Regions from separate parts of the Mesorhizobium sp. LNJC405B00 genome, predicted to be linked through region 3. Evidence: predicted binding sites of a transcription regulator. Region 3 holds the regulator's gene; each other region holds the start of a gene.

Region 1 (7,781 bases), on a different contig from region 3:
CCAGTCGCCGCGCTGCCTTGAACAACTCGCCCTCGCGCTTGGTGAAAAGTGTCTCGCCGGCGCCGCCATCCGGCTGGCACAGTTTGAGCAGCACCTTGCCGGAGCCCGATTTCGGCGGCGCAATCACGCGGGGCGGATGTACAGGCGCGGGTTGCCGCGACGCCGCGACGTAGATGAATTTCTCGTCCTCCCACGGCACGTCCGCGTCCTTGGCCAGGCGATGAAGGCGCGAGCGAGCGACGCGGCGCGAAAAATGGCACCAGTCGGGCGGCTCAAGCGGGCAGGGCGCCTCATGCGGACAAGGCGCCAGCACATGCGCCCCGGCCTCCAGCAATTGCCTGCGCACTGCCAGGATGCGCTGCCAGCCTGCCGGTGTGCCGGGCTCGACGATCAGCAGTGTGTCGCCGGTCAACTGCCAGAGCCGGCCGACAAGCTTCGGCAACGATGCTGGCGCGATCTCGTCCAGCACATAGGCGCAGGTGACGAGGTCGGCAGGCTTGAGATCGGCAAGGTCGATGGTCACGTCGCCGGCGCGCCAGTCCATCCTGGTGGCGATGGTATCAAGGGCGAGCGACTGGCCAACCTTGCGCACCGCGGCGCTTGCTTCAACCAGAACCGCCTCTTCGAGGTGGGGCCACAGGTCTGTAGTGGCCCAAAGCACCGTGCCAGGACCGGCGCCGACATCGAGCAAGCTCGTTGGCTGGAAATCGGGCCGCGCATAGGCGAGTTCGTCGAGACCGGCCCGTACCGCCGCGTAGGTCGCCGGCAGCCGCGTCGCCAGATAGGCTTTTACCGCCATCTCTTCGGCCATGTGCAGGCGGCCGTCGCGCAATTCGGCGCGGTAGCGGTCAGACAGCGTCTTCGCCGCCTGGCGCAGCACCGCCAGCGGTATCGTTTCGAGCAGGCGCTCGACGCCTTGTCGCAGCGAGGCGGGGAGTTCCACGCTCAGGCTCCGCGTGGCGCGAGCACCGGGGCGCCGGCGATCTCGACAAGGGTGGTGGCGATGGTGGGCAGGCAGGTCATTAAAAAAGGTCTCGCGAGAACGAGACCTTTTTCAGTGTCAGAGCCGTCAATGGCAAGCGGCAATCGCAATCGAGGCGTTATTCGCGATCCGCCACCTTGCGACGGCGCGCTGGCTTGGCCGCAACGGACCTGACAGCAACGGACCTGGCAGGCACAGACCTGGCGACAGCAGGCTCGGCGCCCGCCGCCTCCTGACGATGCCCCATTTCGCGCATTTCGAGCGCCTTTTCACATTTGGCCATGTAGTCGCGCGTCATCGGCAGCGTGTCGTTCTTCTTGGCGATCTGGATCTGGAAGATCACCAGATCCTGCCAGCGGAAGGCGGCTTCCGAAGCCGCCAGATAGAACTCCCACATCCTACAGAAGCGCTCGTCGTAGATGGCTTTGGCCTTGTCGCGGTTGGCGGCAAAGCGCTGGCCCCAATGCTTCAGCGTATCGGCATAGTGCAGCCGCAGAATCTCGATGTCGGTGACTACAAGGCCCGACTTCTCGATCGCCGGCATCACCTCCGACAGCGAAGGAATGTAGCCGCCCGGAAAAATGTACTTGCGGATGAAGGCGCTGGTCGCCCACGGCACGCCGGAGCGGCCGATCGTGTGCAAGAGCATGACGCCGTCGGGCTTCAACAACGTCGCCGACTTGTCGAAGAAAGTGCGGAAGTGGTTGACGCCGACATGCTCGAACATGCCGACCGAGACGATGCGGTCGAAGCGTTCATTGAGTTCGCGGTAGTCCTTGAGGTCGAAATGCACGCGGTCCTGCAAGCCTTGCGCATGCGCCCGGTCGGTGGCGACGCCGTGCTGCTCGGTCGACAGCGTCACGCCTTGCACGTCGACATCGAAAGCCTTGGCGAGATAGAGGCCGAGCCCACCCCAGCCGGAGCCGATATCGAGCACGGTCTGGCCGGCCTTCAGCCTGAGCTTGGCGGCGATATGGCGTTTCTTGGCCATCTGCGCCTCGTCGAGCGTCATGTCCGGCTGTTCGAAATAGGCGCAGGAATACTGCATGTCCTCGTCGAGGAAGAGCCGGTAGAGGTCACCCGACAAGTCATAGTGGCGCTGCACGTTGCGGCGCGCCCGCGATGCGGTGTTGATCTGCTGCAGGCGGCGAAAGGCGTGGCGCAGACCCTCGATGGCCTTCGACCAGGTGGCGTCGATACCGCCGCTGCCCATGTTCTGGAAGGCGATGCGCATCATACCCAGTACGCCGCCCTCGATGATGTCGAGTTCGCCGTCCATATAGGCTTCCGGCACGGCCAGCATCGGATCGAAGGTAATGGCGCGCTCGGCATGCGCGGTCTTGATGTGCATATGCACCGGCTCGCCGCTGCCGTCGCCGAAAACCACTGTCGAGCCCTTCGGCCCGGTGACTTTCAGATTGCCCGTACGCACCAGGCGGTCGAGAACGCGCTTCAACAGAATATTCATCACCAAATGTCCCCTCACGGTCAGACTGGCGGACCAATTCTGCAACAATATATAGGGGTTCGAAAAGTTCCATTTGGCACAAAAATGCCCGGGCGAGAGGCCCGGGCATTGGTCCAGAAAGGCTGGATGACGAGGAAGTGATTGGAGCGCTGCTCCCCTCGCTTCCCGATCAGGCCCCGTGCGGGATCAGGCGTTGTCTTCTTCGCCGCCTTCGAACTCGGTGTTCGGGTCGAAGAAGTTCTCCGGCCGTGCGTTGTCGTTGATGTCGTCGCCATAGATGGCTTCGGCGGTGGTCAGCGTCTCGCCCTTGGCCTGGCGCTCGGCTTCGTCGGCCGTGCGGGCGATGTTGAGGCTGATGGTGACCTCGACTTCCGGATGCAGCGCAATCGCCACATTGGTGACGCCGATAGTCTTGATCGGCTGGTTGAGCTGGATCTGGTTGCGGTTGACCGAGAACCCTTCGGCGGTCAGCAGGTCGGCGATGTCGCGGGTCGACACCGAACCGTAGAGCTGGCCTGTCTCGCCGGCCGAACGCACGGCGATGAAGCTCTTGCCGTCGAGCTTTTCGGCAACCTGGCTGGCTTCCGACTTGCGCTCGAGGTTGCGCGCTTCGAGCTGCGCGCGCTGCCCTTCGAACTTCTTCTTGTTGGCTTCGTTGGCGCGCAGCGCCTTGCCCTGCGGCAAGAGAAAGTTGCGGGCAAAGCCGTCCTTGACCTTGACGGTATCGCCCATCTGGCCGAGGCGGGAAACGCGTTCGAGAAGAATCACTTGCATGGTCTTGTTCCTTCGTCTGGCACCGACCGCGGGATCGGCGCCGAATTGAATGGAACAGGTCAGGAAGCTCTGAGCGCCTTGGCGCCGGTGTCGCTGTCCTGCCTGTCGCGGCAGTTAGAGGCTTTTCACCTCAACTCGGGATTTCAATGCATGTCGCCAAAAGTGGTCCCGGTTTTGGGACAACGACATGCATCATCGCATTACCCCTGCGGCGCCCGTCGCCGTGGGAGAAGGAAGCAGGCGGCGAACCGCCTGCTTCGGAGATCTTAGCGAACCACGTAGGGCAGCAGGCCGAGGAAGCGGGCGCGCTTGATCGCCTTGGCGAGTTCGCGCTGCTTCTTCTGGCTGACGGCGGTGATGCGCGACGGCACGATCTTGCCGCGCTCGGAAATGTAGCGCTGCAGAAGACGCACGTCCTTGTAGTCGATCTTGGGCGCGTTGGCGCCGGAGAACGGGCAGGTCTTGCGGCGGCGATGGAACGGGCGCCGGGTCGGGATCTGATTGATGTCGACCATTATTCTGCACCTCCTTCAACGCCTTCGCGCGGACGGCGCGGACCACGATCACCACCGGCGTCGCCAAATGAGCGCGGCGGACGATCGCCACGGTCGCCGCGGTCACGGTCGCCAAACGAGCGCGGACCACGATCGCCACGGTCGCGGTCGCCGAAGCCGCCGCGTTCCGAGCGCTCTTCGCGCTTCTGCATCATGGCCGACGGGCCTTCCTCATGCGCCTCGACCTTGACGGTCAGGAAACGCAGCACGTCCTCGGACAGGCCCATCTGGCGCTCCATCTCGTTGAGCGCTGCCGGCGGGCAGTTGAGGTCCATAAGCGTGTAGTAAGCCTTCCGGTTCTTGTTGACCCGGTAGGTGAGGGACTTCAGTCCCCAGTTCTCGACCCGGCCGACGGACCCGCCATTTGCGGAGATAACGCCCTTGTACTGTTCGACAAGCGCATCGACCTGCTGCTGCGAGAGGTCCTGCCGGGCAAGGAACACATGTTCGTATAGAGCCATAGTGGTTCAGTGCCTTTCTTCGTTTCTCTCCCGGATCCTCGCGGCAAAGCCTCTGCAACTTCTCTGACCCGCTGGTCCCGAGGGGGCGGGGAAGAAAGGAGCATTTCGAGACGGTCGAGAGCGGAGACACGGGAGGCGGAAGCGCTTCTGGCTTCACACGAAGGTTTTGGGTAAAACCTCCGGCCCTCCGTTCAGCCCCCAGCAAGGACCGGCAGATTGCGGGCGTCTATATAGCAAATTGGCTGGAAGGCAAGGGTAACGCATGCTCCGGACAGCGTCCTGGCGTCGCAGGGTTGGAAAAATACCAGGCATCAACTCGTATGCGGGGTACCACCGTTGATCGTTTCGGGGAAGAAGTCCGGAGCCGCCTTACGCTTGCCGAACATCATGTCGTATTGCAGCAAGCGGTAATCGTTGATCGCCGGATCAACGTCCTTCTGCCGCGCCCAGTCCGGCGTGGCCTCACCTGACGGTGTCAAAAGCAGATTGCGGTCGACGACGCGATAGCGTTCGCGCAGCGCGCCCAGGAAGCCGGTGTAGTAGGGGTGCGTGATCCCGGCCGTGGTAAGGATATGGTAGGGCAGGAAGGCCGGGCTCACCGCGCCCATATCCTGCGCCGGACCGGTGCGGTTAGACCAGATGACCAGCGGCGTCTGATGATGCTCCAGTGCCGCCTCCGGCGTCGGTTCCTTGCGCGGCGCGACATTGTCTTTCAGGTAACCGGTTTCGACATAGACGGGGCCGAGCGGCGGCAGATGGTCGCCGAAGAAGGCGATGACCGTCGGCCGCTCGCGCTTCTTCGCCCATTCGATCAATCGTTCGAGGCCACGGTCGGCATCGGCGGAGCCTTCGGCGTAGCTGAGCAGCGATTCCCGCGCCCATGTGCTGATCGGCGCCGCGACCTTGTGGGTCGGATTGTAATAGCGGTACGGCTCGTAGGGACCGTGGTTCTGCAGGCTGACGGCGAAGAAGAACACCGGCCGCTCGCTGGCGTCGGCCTCTGCGATGATCTCGTCGGTCATCGAGGCATCGGAAGCCAGCGGCCCGCGCTTTTCCAGTGGCGGCAGCGTCTCTTCCGAGCGGAAATCGTTGAAGCCGAAATCGGCATAGACGGCGCCCCTGTTCCAGAACCAGTTGGTGCCCGGATGGATGGCGCGCGCCCGGTATCCCTCGCTTTTCAGGAAGGTCGCCAGCGACGGCGTCGGCGTGCGCACATATTGCTGATAGGGGATCGAGCCCGCCGGCAGGAAGGCATTGGAAAAGCCGGTCAGCGCCTCGAATTCGATGTTGGCGGTCATGCCGCCGAATTCCGGCGAGAACATATAGCCGGAACGCAGCGCCCGCACATTGGGGATCGGGTCAGGCGTGATTGTGACGCCGGGCAGCTTGGTCGGATCCCAGAAAGATTCGCTCATCACCACGATGATGTCGGGTTTCTCATCCGGTACCGAGGCCGCCACATCAGGCCTGTCGATCGCGTCGATCGCCTTGTCGGAATAGCCCGCCGGGGCCGAGACATGCGCCATCGGCACGTTGAGCGCGAAGGCCAGCGCAAACCCGTTGGAGGCGTAGTTCTCCTTCTGGTCCCACATGATCGGGATGATCTGCAGCCGGTCGCGGGTCCACGAGAAGGTGGCGTAGTCCATGATCGAGACGAAGAAGGCGAGCAGCGGCACTGCCAGCGTCAGCCGCGCCAGCCGCCCTTTGCGGCTGAGGATCGGAACCTTGCGGCGCCACAACCGCCAGCCATAGATCAGCAGCGACAGGCCGGCGACGATGCCGACCGCCATGGCGAGCGCCGTCCAGGGCCGTTCGCGCACCAAGAGCGGCATCAGTGCCATGATCTGGCGCGAATAAAGAAAATCGGTTGGGTAGAGTGGATCGCCGAGATAATGCGACTTCTGATGCCCGACAAAGGCCAGCGCCAGCGTCAGCGGCGCCACGATCATCAGGCTCTGGTGACTGCGGCCAAGCACGGCGTCCAGTCCCATCAGCACCAATGCAAAGACAATGATGGTGGTCCAGCCCGGCTTGAATGGCTGCAGGAAGAAGTCGACCGTGCCGAAGAAGTCGCCCCGCACGATCCATTCGATGGCGAACACCAGGATGGCGGAGGCAAGCAGCGTGACCAGACCGTAGCGGATGACCGGCCATCTGCGCCCCGGCAGGTAGCCGGTGGACGGATCGTCTTCCAAGAACTGTGGCGCGGGTACGGCCGTGCCCTTCCTGATCCTAGCCACGTCTCTTCCCCCGGCCCAAGCAACGCGTATTTCCACTCGCGCCACCGTTCTGTCATAGAACTGTCATGCAAAAGCTAGCGCCTGTGGCGAAAATAAGAAGAGCCAGCAAACGATTCGTGAGCGGTTTTCATCAGGTGTGATCGGCAAAAAGCCTTTGGGAACAGGGACTCGAGGTCAGCTCCGGTTCAAGCGAGAGCCGAAATGCCGCCTTCGGGCTTGACTTGGCGGTCCGCCTTGCGTCACAGGCAGGAAAAATCAGCCGCTGGAGAGCGCCCAAATGGCCGTCGCATTCACCTTTCCGGGACAGGGCAGCCAGGCTGTCGGCATGGGCAAGGACCTCGCCGACGCCTTCCCCGAGGCACGCAGGGTGTTCGAGGAAGTGGATGATGCGCTGGGCGAAAAGCTGTCGAAACTGATCTGGGAAGGCCCGGAAGAGGCGCTGACCCTGACTGCCAATGCCCAGCCGGCGCTGATGGCGGTCTCGCTGGCGGGAATCCGCTCGCTGGAAGCGCGCGGCTTTTCGCTGAAGGACAAGGTTGCTTACGTTGCCGGTCATTCGCTCGGCGAATATTCCGCCCTTGCCGCGGCCGGTTTCGTTTCGGTCGCCGATGCCGCCCGGCTGCTGCGCATCCGCGGCAACGCCATGCAGGCGGCGGTGCCGGCCGGCGAGGGCGCCATGGCGGCGATCATCGGACTGGAACAGCCCGACGTCGAAGCCGCTTGCACCGAGGCCGCAACGGGATCCGGCAAAGTCTGCCAGATCGCCAACGACAATGGCGGTGGCCAGCTGGTGATCTCCGGCGCCAGGGCGGCGGTGGAACTCGCCGCGAAACTGTGCACCGAAAAGGGCGCCAAGCGGGCGCTGATGCTGCAGGTCTCCGCCCCCTTCCATTCGGCGCTGATGGCGCCGGCGGCCGATGTCATGCGCGAGGCGCTGGCCGGCGTGACCAAGAATGCACCGGTCGTGCCCGTCGTCTCCAACGTCACTGTGGCCCCGAGCAGCGACCCCGACGAGATCGCGCGCCGCCTGGTCGAGCAGATCACCGGCCGCGTGCGCTGGCGCGAAACGGTGGAGTGGTTCGGCGCCAATGGCGTCGCCACGCTCTATGAGATCGGCGCCGGCAAGGTGCTGTCGGGCCTGGCGCGGCGGATCAACCGCGACATCGCCACATCAGCTGCCGGCACCCCGGCCGATGTCGAGGCGGCACTGGTCGCGCTTGCATAATCCACTGGCGATTCAACCCCTCCCGTGGGAAGGGTGTTCTCTTAAGATCAGGAGACGAAAATGTTCGAACTGACCGG
Region 2 (7,781 bases), on a different contig from region 3:
GTTCTGGTACATCATCTTGATGCCGTCCTTGTGCGCCTGTTCGGCCAGCGGCATGATCGCGGCGTCGCCGGGATGGCCCATCATGGCAATGCCGTTGGGCTTCACGGCGACGGCCTCGCGCAATTGCTGAACCATCTTCTCGACGTCCCACTGCGAGAAGATGTAGTCGACCTTGGGTCCGAGATCGGACGCCGCCTGCTTGGCGCCATTGTAGACGATGGTGCCGAAAGCGTCGCCCTCGGCGCCGCCGACGAAAAAGCGGATGTGGACATCCTTGCACCACTGGGCGTCGAGCGCCTGCGCCGGCAGAGTGGAGATGGCAGCGCACAGCGCCGTGGCGGCGGCCACGACGGTCGAGCGCAGAAGTGTCGTTCTCATTGCGATGCTCATGCACGTTCCTCCCTTTTGTCCTCGGTGAGCCGAGGGGTTTCGTCGTTCGCCTGTCGGCAGTGCTTGTCGGCAGTGCTTGGCAATCTGTCAGGCCGGCTCCTCCCACCGGCCCTCGGTCACGCCGGGTTCGGCAGGTAGGTCGCTCCTCCCCGGCATTGCTTGAGGTATTCCAGCCCGCGCACCTGGCCTGTGATTTCGAGGTCGCCGCGATAGACCGGGTCGTGCCAGCCCTCGATGTCGATGGCGCCCTTGTAACCGGCCAGCCGCAATTCGCTGATCACCCGCGTCCAGTCGCTGTCGCCAAACCCGGGCGTGCGCATCTGCACGAAGGGCAGCTTGCCGAACACGCCGTGCTCGCGGATCACATCCCAGCGCACCGTCGCGTCCTTGCCGTGGACATGGAAAATGCGCGGCGCCCATTTGCGGATCTGCGGCATCGGGTCGATGAGGTAGACAAGCTGGTGGCAGGGCTCCCATTCGAGGCCGAGATTGTCGTCGGGCAATTCGTTGAACATCAACTCCCAGGCATCGGGATTGTGGGCGATGTTCCAGTCGCCGGCCGCCCAGTTGCCATCCATGGCGCAATTTTCGAAGGCAATGCGCACGCCCTTGTCGGCGGCGCGCTTGGCCAGTGGTCCCCAGACCTCACGGAAGCGCGGCAGGCTGTCGGTCAGCTTCTTGCCGCGAAGGCGGCCGGTGAAGCCGCTGACCGTCGAGGCGCCGAACAGATGCGCGTTGTCGATGACGGTTTCCCAGGCCGCGAGCACGCCGCGATCGACCTCGCCATCCTCCAGCGGATTGCCGAACACGCCGATCGACGACACGGCGACATCGGCATCGCCGATCGCCTCGCCAATCTCACCGGCGAGCCGCGCCAAATCCTTGCCGCCCAGCGTCTGCCAGAAGAAGGGCTGGATGCTCTCGAAGCCGAGCGGCAGAATCTCTTTGATGTAGGCGGCCGGGTCTTCGAGATTGGCCCGCACCATGGTGCCGATGCGGATGTCGAGAAGCGGGTTTGGCATCATGATGCTTCCTGTGTGATTGCGACGCGCCGTCCGGTCTCGGCGCTTTCGATGGCGCCAAAAACCATGGCCAGGCTTTTGATGTTGTCGCTGCCACGGGTTTCCGGCTCGCTGCCGGTCTCGATGGCGTGGATGAAATCCTTGATGATGCCGAGATGACCGCCGACGCGGTCGGCGGAATCGAGCGGCGGTACTGTGATGGGCTGGGTCAGGTCGAACAGGCCGTCGCGGACCGACAACACAACCTCGGCCTTCAGTCCGTCCTCGCCGTCCCAGACCAGGCTGCCGTGCTCGGCGACGATGCGCCACGTGCTCTCCCAGCTGGTGCGGAAGCCCGCCGCGCACCAAGAGCCTGCGTAGGTGAACACCTTGCCGCCGCCGAGATCGAAGATAGCGCTGGCCGACGATCCCTGCCGGTACCAGGAATTCGCCGGCTCCCATTCCTGGCAAAAGACGCCGGCGGGATCGCCGCCGACCATGTAGCGGGCGGCGTCGAAAGTATGGATCGCCATGTCGAGCAAAAGCACATGCGCCATCTCCTCGCGGAAGCCGCCGAAATGCGGCGCGACGAAGAAATCGGCATGGATGCTGGTTGGCTTGCCGATGGCGCCGGAGTCGAGAAAGCGCCTGATGCGCCGGACATTGGCGACGTAGCGGCGGTTCTGCACGACCGCATGGATACGCCCCGCGTTACGTGCCGCATCGACGATGGCGCGCGCATTTTCTGGAGTATCGGCCAGCGGCTTTTCCGTCAGCAGATGGCAATTATGGGCAAAGGCGGCAAAGGCGACATCACGCCGGGCGGCTGGAACCACGACATCGAACACCGCGTCGGGCCTGGTCTGGTCGAGAACCTGATCGAGGCTGGTGCCGATGACGGCGCGATCGAGCCCGTATTCGCGTGCCCTCGCCCGCGCCCGTTCGGCGTCGAGATCGACAAGTCCGACAATGGCCAACCCGCCGATCTGCCTCGCGGCATCGAGCCAGGCCTTGCTCATCGCACCACAGCCGACGAGGACGGCATTCATCATCCGGCATTCCTCCCGTCCGGTCCCTCCAGACCGAATGTCACGGCATTTCCGGCATCACCGTAAACGCTTTTCCGTAAACGTTTACGAGAACACACCCGATGGCGTAGAATGTCAATCGGCTGCCAGCGAAAATCATCCCGAAGCCTTGGCCTGGGCGGCAGCCGGTGCTAGCCAAGACAGGGGGAGAACTGTCCTTGGCGTCCAGCATCCATGACCTCGCGCGTCACCTGAACATTTCGATCGGCACCGTGTCGCGGGCGTTGAACGGCCGCGCCGACGTCAATGCCGACACCCGCCAGCGCGTGCTCGCCGCCGCCAAGCAATTGAACTATTCGCCCAACCAGTCCGGCCGCAGCCTGCGGCAAGGCACCACCCATTCGATCGCCTTCATGCTGCAGCCGCATCCGGGCGACCAGCAATATGGCGAACCGTTCTTCATCCCGTTCCTGATCGGTCTGCAAGGCCGGCTTGCCGAGTATGGCCTGGATTTGATGGTCGTCATGGGTGAGCCCGGTCAATATCAGCAGGAGAGGCTGCGCCGCGTTGTTGAGACGCGCCGGGCCGACGCGGTCGTGTTGGCCAATACACGGCGGGAAGACGATCGGATCGACTATCTCAGCAAGGCCGGCTTTCCCTTCGCCACGCTTGGCCGAAGTCAATCCGGCGACGACACCTATCCTTCGCTCGATATAGATTTCGAGAGGGCGGGTGATGAAGCCGTCGACCGGCTGGTCGCGCGCGGCCACCGCCGCATTGCCGCCATCCGCCCTTCGCTTGATCTCAACTTCGGCTACCTGTTCCTCGACGGCTACCGCAAGGCGCTGGAGCGGCATGGCATCGAAGTCGACCCCGGCCTGATCGCTGACGGCTTCATCAACGAGGCCGGAGGCTACCAGGTGACGCCGCGCGTGATGCTCTCCAAGGACCGGCCCACAGCCATCATCTTCAACAATGACGCAATGGCGCTCGGCGGCTGCAAGGCACTGGCCGAAATGGGCATCAGGCCCGGCCACGACATCGCGGTGATCGTCATCGTCGACACGCCGCTCTGCCGTTATTTCTCGCCGGCGCTGACCGCCTTCCGTCCGTCGCTGGAGCCGATGGGCCGGCGGCTGGCCGAAATGTTGCTGGCCTCGCTTCCCGCCTTTGCCGGCCCGGAAGGTCCGCGCATCATCCGCGAAGTCTGGCCGCTGGAGCTGATCGCCCGCGACAGCGATTGATCCGCCGCGGAAGGCCGGCGGGCCTCAATCCACCTTCTTCTCGCCCCGCTCGCCGGCCTTAACGATGTCGCCGGTGGTGAACAGGATTTCCTTCAGTTCCGTGCGCCAGTCTTTCTTCTGGCGCAGCAGGAATTCCAGATCCATGCCGAAATGCTTGAACTCCTCGCCTTGCGCGTTCTTCATGATCGCCTTGGCCTGAGGGTCTTTCTCGACCGACATGCGCTGTTCGTACCAGCTGATCGCCTCGGCCTCTTCGATCAACGAGGTGATCATGCGGGCAAAGGTCCGCACCTCCTGCGTCAGTTCTTCCGGTGGCTCGTGATACTGATCGAAACCCATTTATCCCTCCTGGGCCCGGGGCTCGACCGGCCATCGCAGGCGACGCTTGGGCTCGCGTGCAACGGATCAGGCTGGAAAATGGTTCCGGAGCGCGTGCGACACGGTCTGTCACGCAACTATCATCTTCGCGTCCTAGACCGCTCATCGGTGGGCGCGGCATCGTCGATTGCGGCGGCTTCGTCATCCGGCCGTTCCGGCCCGTTCCGTCACAAAGAGGTTATCCCATGAAAAATCTGCACCGAACCGTGTCGCTCGGCGCCGCGCTGGCGCTGTTTACCGCCCTGACCCCTGCCCTTGCCGACAGCACCGCCACCGTTGGTGGCTTCGTCAACAAGGGCCTGGTCGGCGTCGGCCGCATTCCGGCCGATCAGAAGGACAAGTTCGGCGAGACCTTCGGCTCCGGCTCCGGCATGTCCATCGACGCCGCAAGCTGGACCCGTGGCGCGGACGGCTACAAGGGCTCGCTCTGGTTGCTGCCGGACCGTGGCTACAATGTCGTCGGCACCACCGATTACCGGCCGCGCCTCAACACTATTCGCATCGAGTTCACGCCGGTAGCACTAGGCGCCACGCCCACCTCCGGCCAGGAACAGACAGGCGTCAAGGCGACGCTTGCCGATTCCCTGCTCCTCACCGACGACAAGGGCGCTGACGCCACCGGCCTCGATCCGCTCAACGGCGTGCGCGCGGCCAATGGCGACCTGCCGATCCTGCCCGAGGCCAATGGCAAGCTGGCGCTCGACAATGAGGCGATCGCGCGGCTGCCCGACGGCACCATGTTCATCTCTGACGAATACGGCCCCAACATCTACCGCTTCTCGGCCGACGGCCATCTGTTGTCGGCAACGCAGCCGCCCGCCGCTTTGGTGCCGATGCGCAAGGGCGCGCCGAACTTCGCCTCCGACAATCCGGGCCCCGGTGCAGCCGAACCCGATCCGAAGGATCCCGAAACCGGCCGCCAGAACAATCAAGGCCTCGAAGGCATGGCGCTGACGCCGGACGGCAAGTCGCTGATCGCTGTGCTGCAGTCGGCGCCCCGCCAGGATGGCGGCGATTCGCCCGCGACGCGCCAGAACACCCGTGCGCTGGTCTATGACGCCTCCGACCCGGCCCATCTCAAGCTGGTGCATGAATATGCCGTGCCGCTGCCGGTGTTCAAGGACGCCAAGGACAAGACCAAGGTCGCCGCGCAGAGCGAAATCGTGGCGCTGTCCGACAAGACCTTCCTGATGCTGGCGCGCGACAGCGGAAACGGCCAGGGGGTGAAGGGCGATACTTCGCTGCTGCGCCAGATTTTCGTCGTCGACGTCTCTGGCGCCACCGACATTGCCGGCGGCGCCTTCGATGCCGCCGACAAGCCGCTGGCGCCCAAGGGCGTGCTCGACCCCTCGGTGACCCCGGCCAGGCTGACGCCGTTCATCGACATCAACGACAACAAGGAACTTGGCCGTTTCGGCCTGCATGACGGCAAGCCCAACGACAAGAACAATCTGTCGGAGAAGTGGGAAGCAATGTCTGTGGTCAGCGTGCTCGATCCGGCGCTGCCCGACGACTATTTCCTGTTCGTCGGCAACGATAACGACTTTCTCACCCAAGACGGTTTTCAGGTCGGCGCGCCCTACAAGGCCGACGACGGCGCCGATGTCGACACCATGTTCCTGGTCTATCAGGTCACGCTTCCGGGCCTCGCCAACAAGTAGCCGTATACGGAAAGGCGGACGCGCCCGGCGCGTCCGCCTCTAACCGTTTGTCGGCGATCAGCGATGCCGTGAAGGCACCTATTTCAAAATCTCCGCATCCCTTGGCACGCCGGCATCGATCGGCTCGGCGGTCCGGCTCGACACAGCCATGATCTTGCCCGCGGCCGACAGGTTCGGGCGCACATAGACCTGGGCTACGCCGTTGACCCGGCTGTAGAGGTCGATGATGTCCTGGTTCATGAAGCGCACGCAGCCCGACGACGCGTTCTTGCCGATGGAATCCCATTCCGGCGTGCCGTGCAGCCGGTACATCGTGTCCTTGCCGTCGCGGAACAGATAGAGCGCACGCGCGCCGAGCGGGCTCTGCGGTCCCGGCGGCATGCCGTCCTTATATTTCGCCAGTTCCGGCCGGCGCTGGATCATTTCGGGCGGCGGCGTCCACACCGGCCATTTCTTGCGCGCCTGGATCACGGCGCTGCCGGTCCAGCCAAACCCGGCCTTGCCGAGGCTGACGCCATAGCGCATTGCCTTGCCGCCGTCGCGCACCAGATAGAGAAAATGCTCGGATGTATCGACAACGATCGTGCCGGGTTTTTCGCCGGTCGGATCGTCCACGATCTGGCGCACGAACTTCGGATCGAGCTTGGCCACGGGGATTGCCGGCAATGAAAAGCCCTCATCGACGCGCGCCGAATACATGGTGGCGGCATCGCCGAAAGCGGGCTCGGGTGCGGGTGCCGGCGCCGGCGTTGGCGGCACCACGACATCGGTCGTGGTGCAGGCTGAAAGCGCCATGGAAGCGGCACCCAAAGCGGATATTCCAAGAAACGCGCGCCGGTTCAGGCGCTCGGAAAAAAGCGGATTGTCGGACATGATCCCCCCAGCCTATTCATCATATCCAACAGGATATGCGACCCCACGCGGCGACGACCCATATCCCATTCCGGATGTTTTGAGAACTGATTAGCGTGAAGCCGCCAGGTGGCATGTTCCAATGCCGCATCGACCTTGTCCGTCAAATCGGCGATCATTGCCGGGCGGACTTTGAGATGAACCTTCGCCGAACAGCCCATGGACGAAAAAATACCACCGCGCCGGCGCACCGGCGACCTGACCAGCGGCCCGATTCCGCGCACGCTGCTTTTGTTCGCTCTGCCGGTGCTCGGCTCCAACGTGCTGCAATCGCTCAACGGTTCGATCAACGCCGTCTGGGTCGGCCGCTTCCTCGGTGAATCGGCGCTGACCGCCACCTCCAACGCCAATCTGGTGCTGTTCCTGATTCTCGGCACCGTGTTCGGCATCGGCATGGCCGCGACCATCCTGGTGGCGCAATCGGTCGGCGCCCGCGACCTGCCCGAGGCGCGGCGCATCGTCGGCACCAGCGCCAGCTTCTTCTTCCTCGTCTCGGCTATCTTCGCCGTCTGCGGCTGGATCTGGGTCGACGCCATCCTCAACACACTGGGCACCCCGCCCGATGCGCTGCCGCTGGCGCGCTCCTATCTGCGCATCATCTTCGTCGCCGTGCCGATGATGAATCTTCTGTCCTTCGTCATGACGGTGCTGCGCGGTGCGGGTGATTCGCGCACGCCATTCCTCTTCATGGCGCTCGCCGTCGTGCTCGACATCATCCTCAATCCGCTGCTCATTCGCGGCATCGGCCCCTTCCCCGAGCTCGGCATCGCCGGCTCCGCCACCTCGACGCTGATCGGCCAGACGGTGAGCGTGATCGCCATCCTCGTCGTGCTTTATGCCAGAAAGCATCCGTTGCGGCTCGCCGGCGCGAACCTCGCTCTGCTGCGGCCGGATCCGGCGCTGCTCAGGATCGTCGTCCTCAAGGGCGTGCCGATGGGCCTGCAGATGATCGTCATTTCGGCGGCGGCGCTGACCGTGATGGGCATCGTCAACTCCTACGGCTCGCAGGTCGCCGCCGCCTACGGCATCGCGGCGCAGCTGTGGACCTATATCCAGATGCCTGCGCTGGCGATCGGCGCCGCAGTCTCGTCGATGGCGGCCCAGAATGTCGGCGCCGGGCGCTGGGACCGCATCGGTCGCATCGCGGCGTCCGGCGTCGGCTTCAAC
Region 3 (7,781 bases):
CCTATGCCGGAAACTACGCCATCTGGCGCAGCGCCAAAATGATGGGCGAGGATGCCGAGCCGGTCGATATCGGCGACGCTGATATGCGGGCGCTGGCCGCTCGTGCGCGAGAGACGGACGGACCGGAGCGCGAAGCCTATCGCAGGGCCGGTGAGGCGCTCGGCTTCGGCCTCGGCAGCCTGTTTGCGCTGATCGACCCGGCCCCCGTCGCCATGGTCGGCGTCAGCGCCGCCGCGTTCGACCTGATCGAACCGGCATTGCGCGAAGCGATCGCCCAGACCGCCGGCGGCCAGCACTCGAAATCGATCTCCTTCGACACCGAGCCCAACGAGCTGCCGCTGATCCGCGAAGGCTGTGCCATGCGCGCGCTCGGCTTCGTCGATCAGGAGATTTTCGCGCCGGGCATTCAGGCCAAATCCGGCAAGCATGTCGCCTGAATGGCCGGCAACGGCGCGACGCGCAGCATCCTAGTCTTCCCTGATCGCGTAGCCGGCGCCGCGAATGGTACGGATGACATCCGGCATGCGGCCGTTGTTGACCGCTTTGCGTAAGCGCCCGACATGGACGTCGACGGTTCGCTCGTCGATATAGATCGTCTCGCCCCAGACATTGTCGAGCAGTTGGCTGCGCGAGAACACGCGGCCGGGATGGCGCATCATGAATTCGAGCAGCCGGAACTCGGTCGGTCCGAGCCTGATCTCGCTCTTCTTGCGGTAGACACGGTGCGACTCGCGGTCGAGCACGATGTCGCCGACCTTGAGCACGCTGGACAGCACTTCCGGCTTGGCCCGGCGCAGCAGCGCCTTCACGCGCGCCATGAACTCCGGCGTCGAGAATGGCTTGACCAGATAGTCGTCGGCACCGGTGGACAGGCCGCGCACGCGATCGCTTTCCTCACCGCGCGCGGTCAGCATGATGATCGGCAGCCGCTCGGTTTCGGGCCGCACTCTAAGCCGCCGGCAGAGCTCGATGCCGGAAACAGCGGGCACCATCCAGTCGAGCACCAGGAGATCGGGCACGTTTTCCTGCAGGCGGATCTCGGCCTCGTCGCCGCGTGTCACCACCTCGACCTGATAGCCTTCGGATTCGAGGTTGTAGCGGAGGAGCACGCCTAGCGGCTCCTCGTCCTCCACGACCATGATGCGTGGCGCGATCATAGGCAGTTCACCCTCATCAGGCCGGCGTGGCCATCGCCGTCTCGTCCTGCTTCGGACGATTGGCGGGCAATTGCTGGCCGGTCAGCACATAATACGCATTTTCGGCGATGTTGGTGACATGATCGCCGATGCGCTCAAGATTCTTGGCGCAGAACAAGAGATGCGTGCAGGCGGTGATGTTGCGAGGGTCTTCCATCATGTAGGTCAAGAGCTCACGAAACACGGACGTGTATTTGACGTCGATGCGCTCGTCGTCATTCCTGAGTTTTGCAAGAGCTGCCGCATCGGTGGCGGCATATTCCTCGACGACGCCTTGCACCTGGATCAGCACCAGTTGCGCCATGGCATCGATGGAGTGCGAGAGGTCGCGCGGCGTGACGCTGAGGCCCACGGTGCCGACGCGTTTGGCGATATTCTTGGCGAGATCGCCGATGCGCTCGAGGTCGCCGGCCATGCGGATCGAGCCGACCACGGCGCGCAGATCGTTGGCCATCGGCTGGCGCTTGGCGATCAGCGTGATGGCGCGGTCGTCCAGTTCGCGCTGGCGCGCATCCATGATGGCGTCGTCGGACACGACACGCTGTGCCAGCGCATTGTCCGAATTGAGCAGCGCCTTGGTCGAGCCGCTGACCATCGAGCCGGCCAGATCGCCCATGTCGCGGATCAGCTTACTGATCTGCCCGAGCTCTTCATCGAAGGAGGCGACGGTATGTTCACCCATGATCTTGGTCCTCGTGCCTGAAAATTCACCCGCCGGACGGCTCAGCCGAAGCGGCCGGTAATGTAGTCCTGGGTGCGCTTGTCGTCGGGGTTGGTGAACATCTTGTCGGTGGCGCCCTCCTCGACGAGATAGCCGAGATGGAACATCGCCGTGCGTTGCGAGACGCGCGCCGCCTGCTGCATCGAATGGGTGACGATGACGATCGTGTAGTTCTGGCGCAGCTCGTCTATCAGCTCCTCGACACGGGCGGTGGCGATCGGATCGAGCGCCGAGCAGGGCTCGTCCATCAAGATCACTTCCGGCGACACGGCGATGGCGCGCGCGATGCACAGGCGCTGCTGCTGGCCGCCGGACAGGCCGGTGCCGGGCTCCTGCAGGCGGTCCTTGACCTCGTTCCAGATCGCCGCCTTCTTCAGGCTCTGCTCGACGATCTGGTCCATGTCGGACTTGCGCTTGGCCAGCCCATGGATGCGCGGGCCGTAGGCGACGTTCTCGTAGATGGACTTCGGGAACGGGTTGGGTTTCTGGAACACCATGCCGACGCGGGCGCGCAGTTCGACGACATCGATGTTCTTGTCGTAGATGTCGTCTTCATCGAGCGTGATCTTGCCGGTCACCCGCGCCGAATCGATGGTGTCGTTCATGCGGTTGAGGCAGCGCAGGAAGGTCGACTTGCCGCAGCCGGACGGGCCGATCAGCGCCGTCACCTGGTTCTGGCGGACGTCGAGATTGACGTCGAACAACGCCTGCTTCTCGCCATAGAACACGCCGACCTTGTCGCCGCGCATCTTGATGACTTCGTTCGACTTGGCGTTCATTTTGTCGCCCACTGCATTCTCAAGGGACTGTTCGGTCATGATGTTCATACCAAATTGCCTTTTTTCTACCAGCGCCGCTCGAACCGGCGCCGGAGCACGATCGCGGTGATGTTCATGGCCATGAGGAAGACGAGCAGGATGATGATGGCGCCGGACATGCGCTCGACAAAAGCGCGCTCAGCCTCGTTTGCCCACATATAGATCTGAACCGGCAGCGCGGTCGCCGGATCGAAAGGCGTCGTCGGATAATCGGCGACGAAAGCGACCATGCCGATCAAGAGCAGCGGTGCTGTCTCGCCGAGCGCACGCGCCAGGCCGATGATGGTGCCGGTAAGGATGCCTGGGGCGGCAAGCGGCAGGATGTGATGGAACACCATCTGCATCTTGGAGGCGCCGAGACCTAGGGCCGCCGAGCGGATCGACGGCGGCACCGCGGCGAGGGCGGCGCGCGTGGCGATGATTATGGTCGGCAATGTCATCAAGGTCAGCACCAGGCCGCCGACGAAGGAAGCCGAGCGCGGCATGCCGAGGAAGTTGATGAACACGGCAAGGCCAAGCAGACCGAAGACGATCGACGGCACCGCCGCGAGATTGTTGATGTTGACTTCGATCAGGTCCGTAAAGCGGTTCTTCTTGGCGAACTCCTCCAGATAGATCGAGGCGGCGACGCCGATCGGCAGCGCCAGCAAAAGCACGATCATCATCATGTAGAACGAACCGATGATGGCCACGCCCATGCCCGACGTCTCGGGCCGGCTGGAGGCGCCATAGCTGAACAGGCCGGTGTTGAAATGCTCGGCCATCGCGCCTTCGGCTTTGAGCTTGTTCATCCAGTCGATCTGCTGGTTGGACACCTTGCGGCGCGCTTCATCGACGCCGAGGTCGATCTGGCCCTTGAAGGCCGAGTCGAGATTGGCGGCGGCCAGGATGTCGACGTCACGCGTCGTGCCGATCACCGACGGATCGGCGGAGACGATGTCGCGCAGCTGGACGCGGGCGCCTTCCGACAGGAAGCCCTTGAGCTTCAGCATCATCGGCTTGTTGGCCGGATCGATGCCGAGCTTGGCCACCAGCGCGTTTTCGGCGAGCTTGGGATAGTTCGCCTTGATCAGCACATTCGGGTCTGTGGCACGCTTGTTCGAGGGGTCGATGACCTTCTCATCGAAGGTGATCGGAAGCGTCACCGTCGTCTGCCAGAAGGCGGTGTAGCCTTTCGAGACGATGGTGATCAACATGATGGCCAGGAACGCCAGGCCCACCGAGATCGCAATCACGCCATAGATGCGGAACCGGCGTTCGGCGGCATAGCGCGCCTTCAGCCCGATGTCGCGGCGCGGACGCGCGACGGCGCCCGCCATCGTGTCCAGGGGGATGTCGGTCATTCGTACTGCTCCCGGTACTTGCGCACGATGTAGAGGGCGACGATGTTCATCACCAGCGTCAGCGCGAACAGCGTCAGGCCGAGCGCGAAGGCGACCAGCGTCTGCGGCGAGTTGAACTCGAGATCGCCGGTCAGCTGGTTGACGATCTTTACGGTGATGGTCGTCATCGCCTCGAACGGATTGGCCGTCAGATTGGCGGCGACGCCCGCCGCCAGCACGACGATCATCGTCTCGCCGATGGCGCGCGACGCCGTCAACAGGATGGCGCCGACGATGCCGGGCAGTGCCGCCGGCAGGATCACCCGCTTGATCGTCTCGGAGCGCGTGGCGCCGAGGCCGAGCGAGCCGTCACGCATTGCGCGCGGCACCGCGGTGATGATGTCGTCGGACAAAGAGGACACGACCGGGATCAGCATGACGCCCATCACCAGACCGGCGGTGAAGATGCTCTGGCCCTGGATGAAGGGCGAGCCGCCGGTGAGTGCCGCCGACAGGTCGCGCAAGAACGGTCCGAGCGTGACAACGGCGAAGATGCCGTAGACGATGGTCGGAATGCCGGCCAGCAGTTCCAACGCCGGCTTGACCACCGAGCGCACACCGCGCGAGGCATATTCGGACATGTAGACCGCCGACATCAGCCCGACCGGCACTGCCACCAGAAGGGCGACGGCGGCGATGTAGAGCGTGCCGGCGAGAAGCGGGACCAGGCCGAACTGACCCTGGCTGCCGCCGGAACCGGCGGCGGCGAAACGCGGATCCCACACCGTGCCGAAGAAGAAGCTCACCGGCGACACGCTCTCGAAGAAGGTGATGGTCTGGAACAGCATCGACAGCACGATGCCGACCGTGGTCAGGATGGCGATGGTCGAGGCCGCAAGCAGCCCCCACAGCATCAGCTTCTCGACATTGTTGCGCGCCCTGGCGCGCGGTGCGATCTGCCTCAGCGCATAGAAGGCGCCGGCGATCGACAGAGCGAAGGTCAGCACGGCGCCGAACAGGCCGAGCCGGTCCTGGACCTGGTTCGCCTCGACCGCGATCGGGATCATATAGTCCTGGGTGTCGCTGGCCAGTGCCACGCCCTTGGCGGCGAGCAGCGGCTGCAATTCGGCGAAAGTAGCGGGAAGTGCGGTATCGCCATCGAGCCGACGCAGGCCCTTGGCCAGGCTCTTCACCAGGCTGGCGTCGAGCGCTTCGCTGGCGACCTTTGTGTCGGCGGTGCGCTCGGGCAAAGCGGCATGGATATGCCGGTCGAGATAGAAGGAAGAGCCGATATCCCAGACGGCGAGCAAAAGGACGGCAGGCAGGACCGCGAGCAGAAAGGCCCACCAGCCATGATAATGCGCGCGCGAATGCGGCTTGACCTTGCCGGTATCCAGCGCCGCGGCGCGCTGGCGGCCGACCACAAAAGCGACCACGCCTATGGCAATGACTATGGCGAGTACGAGCAAGGACGACATAACCCACCCCAGGGAAAATTCAGATCGCCGCCGCCGTTGCGGCAAGCGGCGAAATCAGGGCGCGGAGTTCATCCGCGCCCTGATCCGTCCGTTGATTACATTGTCTTTCCAGCGGCGAAGGCGTCGCGCTGGCCCTGACGTTCGGCGTCGGGAGCGGAAACCAGGCCGTACTGGGCGAGCGGGCTTTCCGGGCCGATCATCTGGTCATCAAGGAAGAACTCGACATATTCCTTGAGGCCGGGAACGACGCCCAGATGCGCCTTCTTGACGTAGAAGAACAACGGCCGCGACACGGGGTACGTGCCATCGGCGATGGTCTGCGTCGAAGGCACGATGCCTTCGACGGTAGCGACCTTCAGCTTGTCGGCATTGTTCTCGTAGAAGGCGAGGCCGAACACGCCAACGCCGGTCTTGTTGGAGTCGATGCGGGCCAGCGTCTCGGTGTAGTCGCCGTCAATGTCGACAGCCTTGCCGTCCTTGCGGATGGCGATGCAGGTCTTGCCGATTTCCTTGTCGTCGGCGATGCCGGCAGCCTTCAAAGCGGCCTTGTCGCAGCCGGCGTCGAGCAGCTTGGTCTCGAACACTTCACGGGTGCCGTGCTTCTCACCCGGGATATAGGCGGCGATATCCCAGTCGGGCAGCTTCGGATTGACCTGGTTCCACTTGGTGTTCGGGTTGTCGACCAGCTTGCCGTCGACCACCAGCTTGGCGGCGAGCGCCTTGTAGATGTCGGCGGGAACCAGCGCCCAATCCGGACCCTTGATGTCGGTGGCAAAGACGATGCCGTCATAGCCGATGCGGACTTCCTGGACGTCCTTGACGCCGGCGTCGGCGCAGGACTTCAGCTCGTCCTTCTTGATCGGGCGCGAGGAGTTGGCGATGTCGATCGTGTCTTCGCCGACGCCCTTGCAGAACTCCTTGATGCCGGCGCCGCTGCCGCCGGACTCGACCACCGGGGTCTTGAAGTTGGTGAAGGTTTCGCCGAACTGCTCGGCGACGATCTTGGCGTAAGGCAGCACGGTCGACGAACCGGCGACCTGGATCTGGTCACGCGCAGCGGCGACACCGGACGATGCGGCGAACGCTACCGCCACGGCCGATGCCGTAACGAGGAATTTCTTCATGTGGCCTGCTCCTGTTCGGAAGATGGTCTCTTGGCGCCCTCTTCAAACCGGCGCCCGCTGAGGCCAATAGCCTTCGATTATTACAGTCGCATGACAGTTTCGTGTCAGCCCGGTAACGTCGCACAGACGTCTTGTGGGCCGCCCCCTTTAAGCCGGTTTGTGGGAATGGAAGTTGCCGCTGGAATCAGACGCTTGCGCGATCCGTGCTGGCATCAAGTCCCGGCACACCGCAGGCCGCGATGCCGAGAAAGAAAAACCGGACGGGAGCGCGTTGCCCGTGGCCAGAGCGAATCTTGGCCGAGCCATCGCCAAAAACAGGTCCGTTGGGGTAGATTCGACGCTGTTTCTTGTCGGCGGTCGCTTGCTCCCGCCCGTAACTGAATGAGCGGTTTCGTTGCGACCATTGTCCTGACTGGGCGCCAGCTTTGATATGGTGCGATCGCACCATATCCTTGGCTGTTGCGGCGCGGCCGAATCCCGGCCGGCGCCGCAGGTTGCTATCCAGCGTCTCGTTGGGCTTCGCTTGATATGCCGACCCAGCGCTCGACCTTTTCGAGCAGCGCCCTGGGGCTGATCGGCTTGGGCAAATAGTCATCCATGCCGGCTTCCAGGCAGCGCTCACGGTCGCCCTTCAAAGCATGCGCGGTGACGCCGACGATCGGGATATGCATACCCGTATGTTCTTCAAGCCGGCGAATTGCGGCGGTGGCCTCGAGCCCATTCATCTCCGGCATCGAGACGTCCATCAGGATCATACGCGGATTGAGCCTGCCGAAGGCGTCGAGCGCCTTGCGGCCGTTGCCGACAATTTCGAAACTATAACCGGTCTCGCCGATTATCTGGGTGAACACCATCTGGTTCACCTCATTGTCCTCGGCAACGAGGATGTCGAGCCGGCTTTCATCCCCGGCGGCCCGGGCGCGGGCGCGAACCGGCGGCGGTTGCAGCAAGGCGCGTTCCGGTGCAGCGAGCGGCGGCTTTGCCGGTGACGGTCCGTTCCTGTCGTTGCCGGACCCGCTGCTTGCCGCCGGGAGCACGCGGCTCCCCGTGATATTGTGATGGTGGCGCTGGATGGTAGCGACCAGCGTTTCCAGAAGCACCGAGGAACGCGCCGGCTTGATC

The links. The regulator PhoB, encoded in region 3, activates phosphate uptake and scavenging genes when phosphate is short. The targets are predictions, from matches to a motif close to TGTCATNNANCTGTCAT.
Region 1: a site for PhoB is predicted at 6,530-6,546, ahead of X756_RS141590 (LTA synthase family protein). Genes of this name have one in related genera too.
Region 2: a site for PhoB is predicted at 4,109-4,125, ahead of X756_RS155960 (esterase-like activity of phytase family protein). Genes of this name have one in related genera too.

Annotation. Positions count from the first base shown of each region.
Region 1 is NZ_AYWC01000015.1:72,489-80,269, reverse strand. Features, by position in the region: gene X756_RS141565 (small ribosomal subunit Rsm22 family protein) at 1-943, opposite strand, end outside; gene X756_RS141570 (cyclopropane-fatty-acyl-phospholipid synthase family protein) at 1,101-2,450, opposite strand; gene rplI (50S ribosomal protein L9) at 2,637-3,224, opposite strand; gene rpsR (30S ribosomal protein S18) at 3,491-3,739, opposite strand; gene rpsF (30S ribosomal protein S6) at 3,739-4,239, opposite strand; gene X756_RS141590 (LTA synthase family protein) at 4,551-6,479, opposite strand; gene fabD (ACP S-malonyltransferase) at 6,757-7,704, shown strand; gene fabG (3-oxoacyl-[acyl-carrier-protein] reductase) at 7,765-7,781, shown strand, end outside.
Region 2 is NZ_AYWC01000004.1:35,760-43,540, forward strand. Features, by position in the region: gene X756_RS155985 (substrate-binding domain-containing protein) at 1-390, opposite strand, end outside; gene X756_RS155980 (sugar phosphate isomerase/epimerase) at 507-1,415, opposite strand; gene X756_RS155975 (Gfo/Idh/MocA family oxidoreductase) at 1,412-2,443, opposite strand; gene X756_RS155970 (LacI family DNA-binding transcriptional regulator) at 2,638-3,663, shown strand; gene X756_RS155965 (hypothetical protein) at 3,688-4,002, opposite strand; gene X756_RS155960 (esterase-like activity of phytase family protein) at 4,227-5,702, shown strand; gene X756_RS155955 (L,D-transpeptidase) at 5,781-6,575, opposite strand; gene X756_RS155950 (MATE family efflux transporter) at 6,774-7,781, shown strand, end outside.
Region 3 is NZ_AYWC01000011.1:237,535-245,315, forward strand. Features, by position in the region: partial or broken gene X756_RS01000000165835 (ROK family protein) at 1-437, shown strand, start outside; gene phoB (phosphate regulon transcriptional regulator PhoB) at 468-1,157, opposite strand; gene phoU (phosphate signaling complex protein PhoU) at 1,174-1,878, opposite strand; gene pstB (phosphate ABC transporter ATP-binding protein PstB) at 1,920-2,744, opposite strand; gene pstA (phosphate ABC transporter permease PstA) at 2,762-4,078, opposite strand; gene pstC (phosphate ABC transporter permease subunit PstC) at 4,075-5,535, opposite strand; gene X756_RS144915 (substrate-binding domain-containing protein) at 5,631-6,659, opposite strand; gene X756_RS144910 (PAS domain-containing protein) at 7,157-7,781, opposite strand, start outside.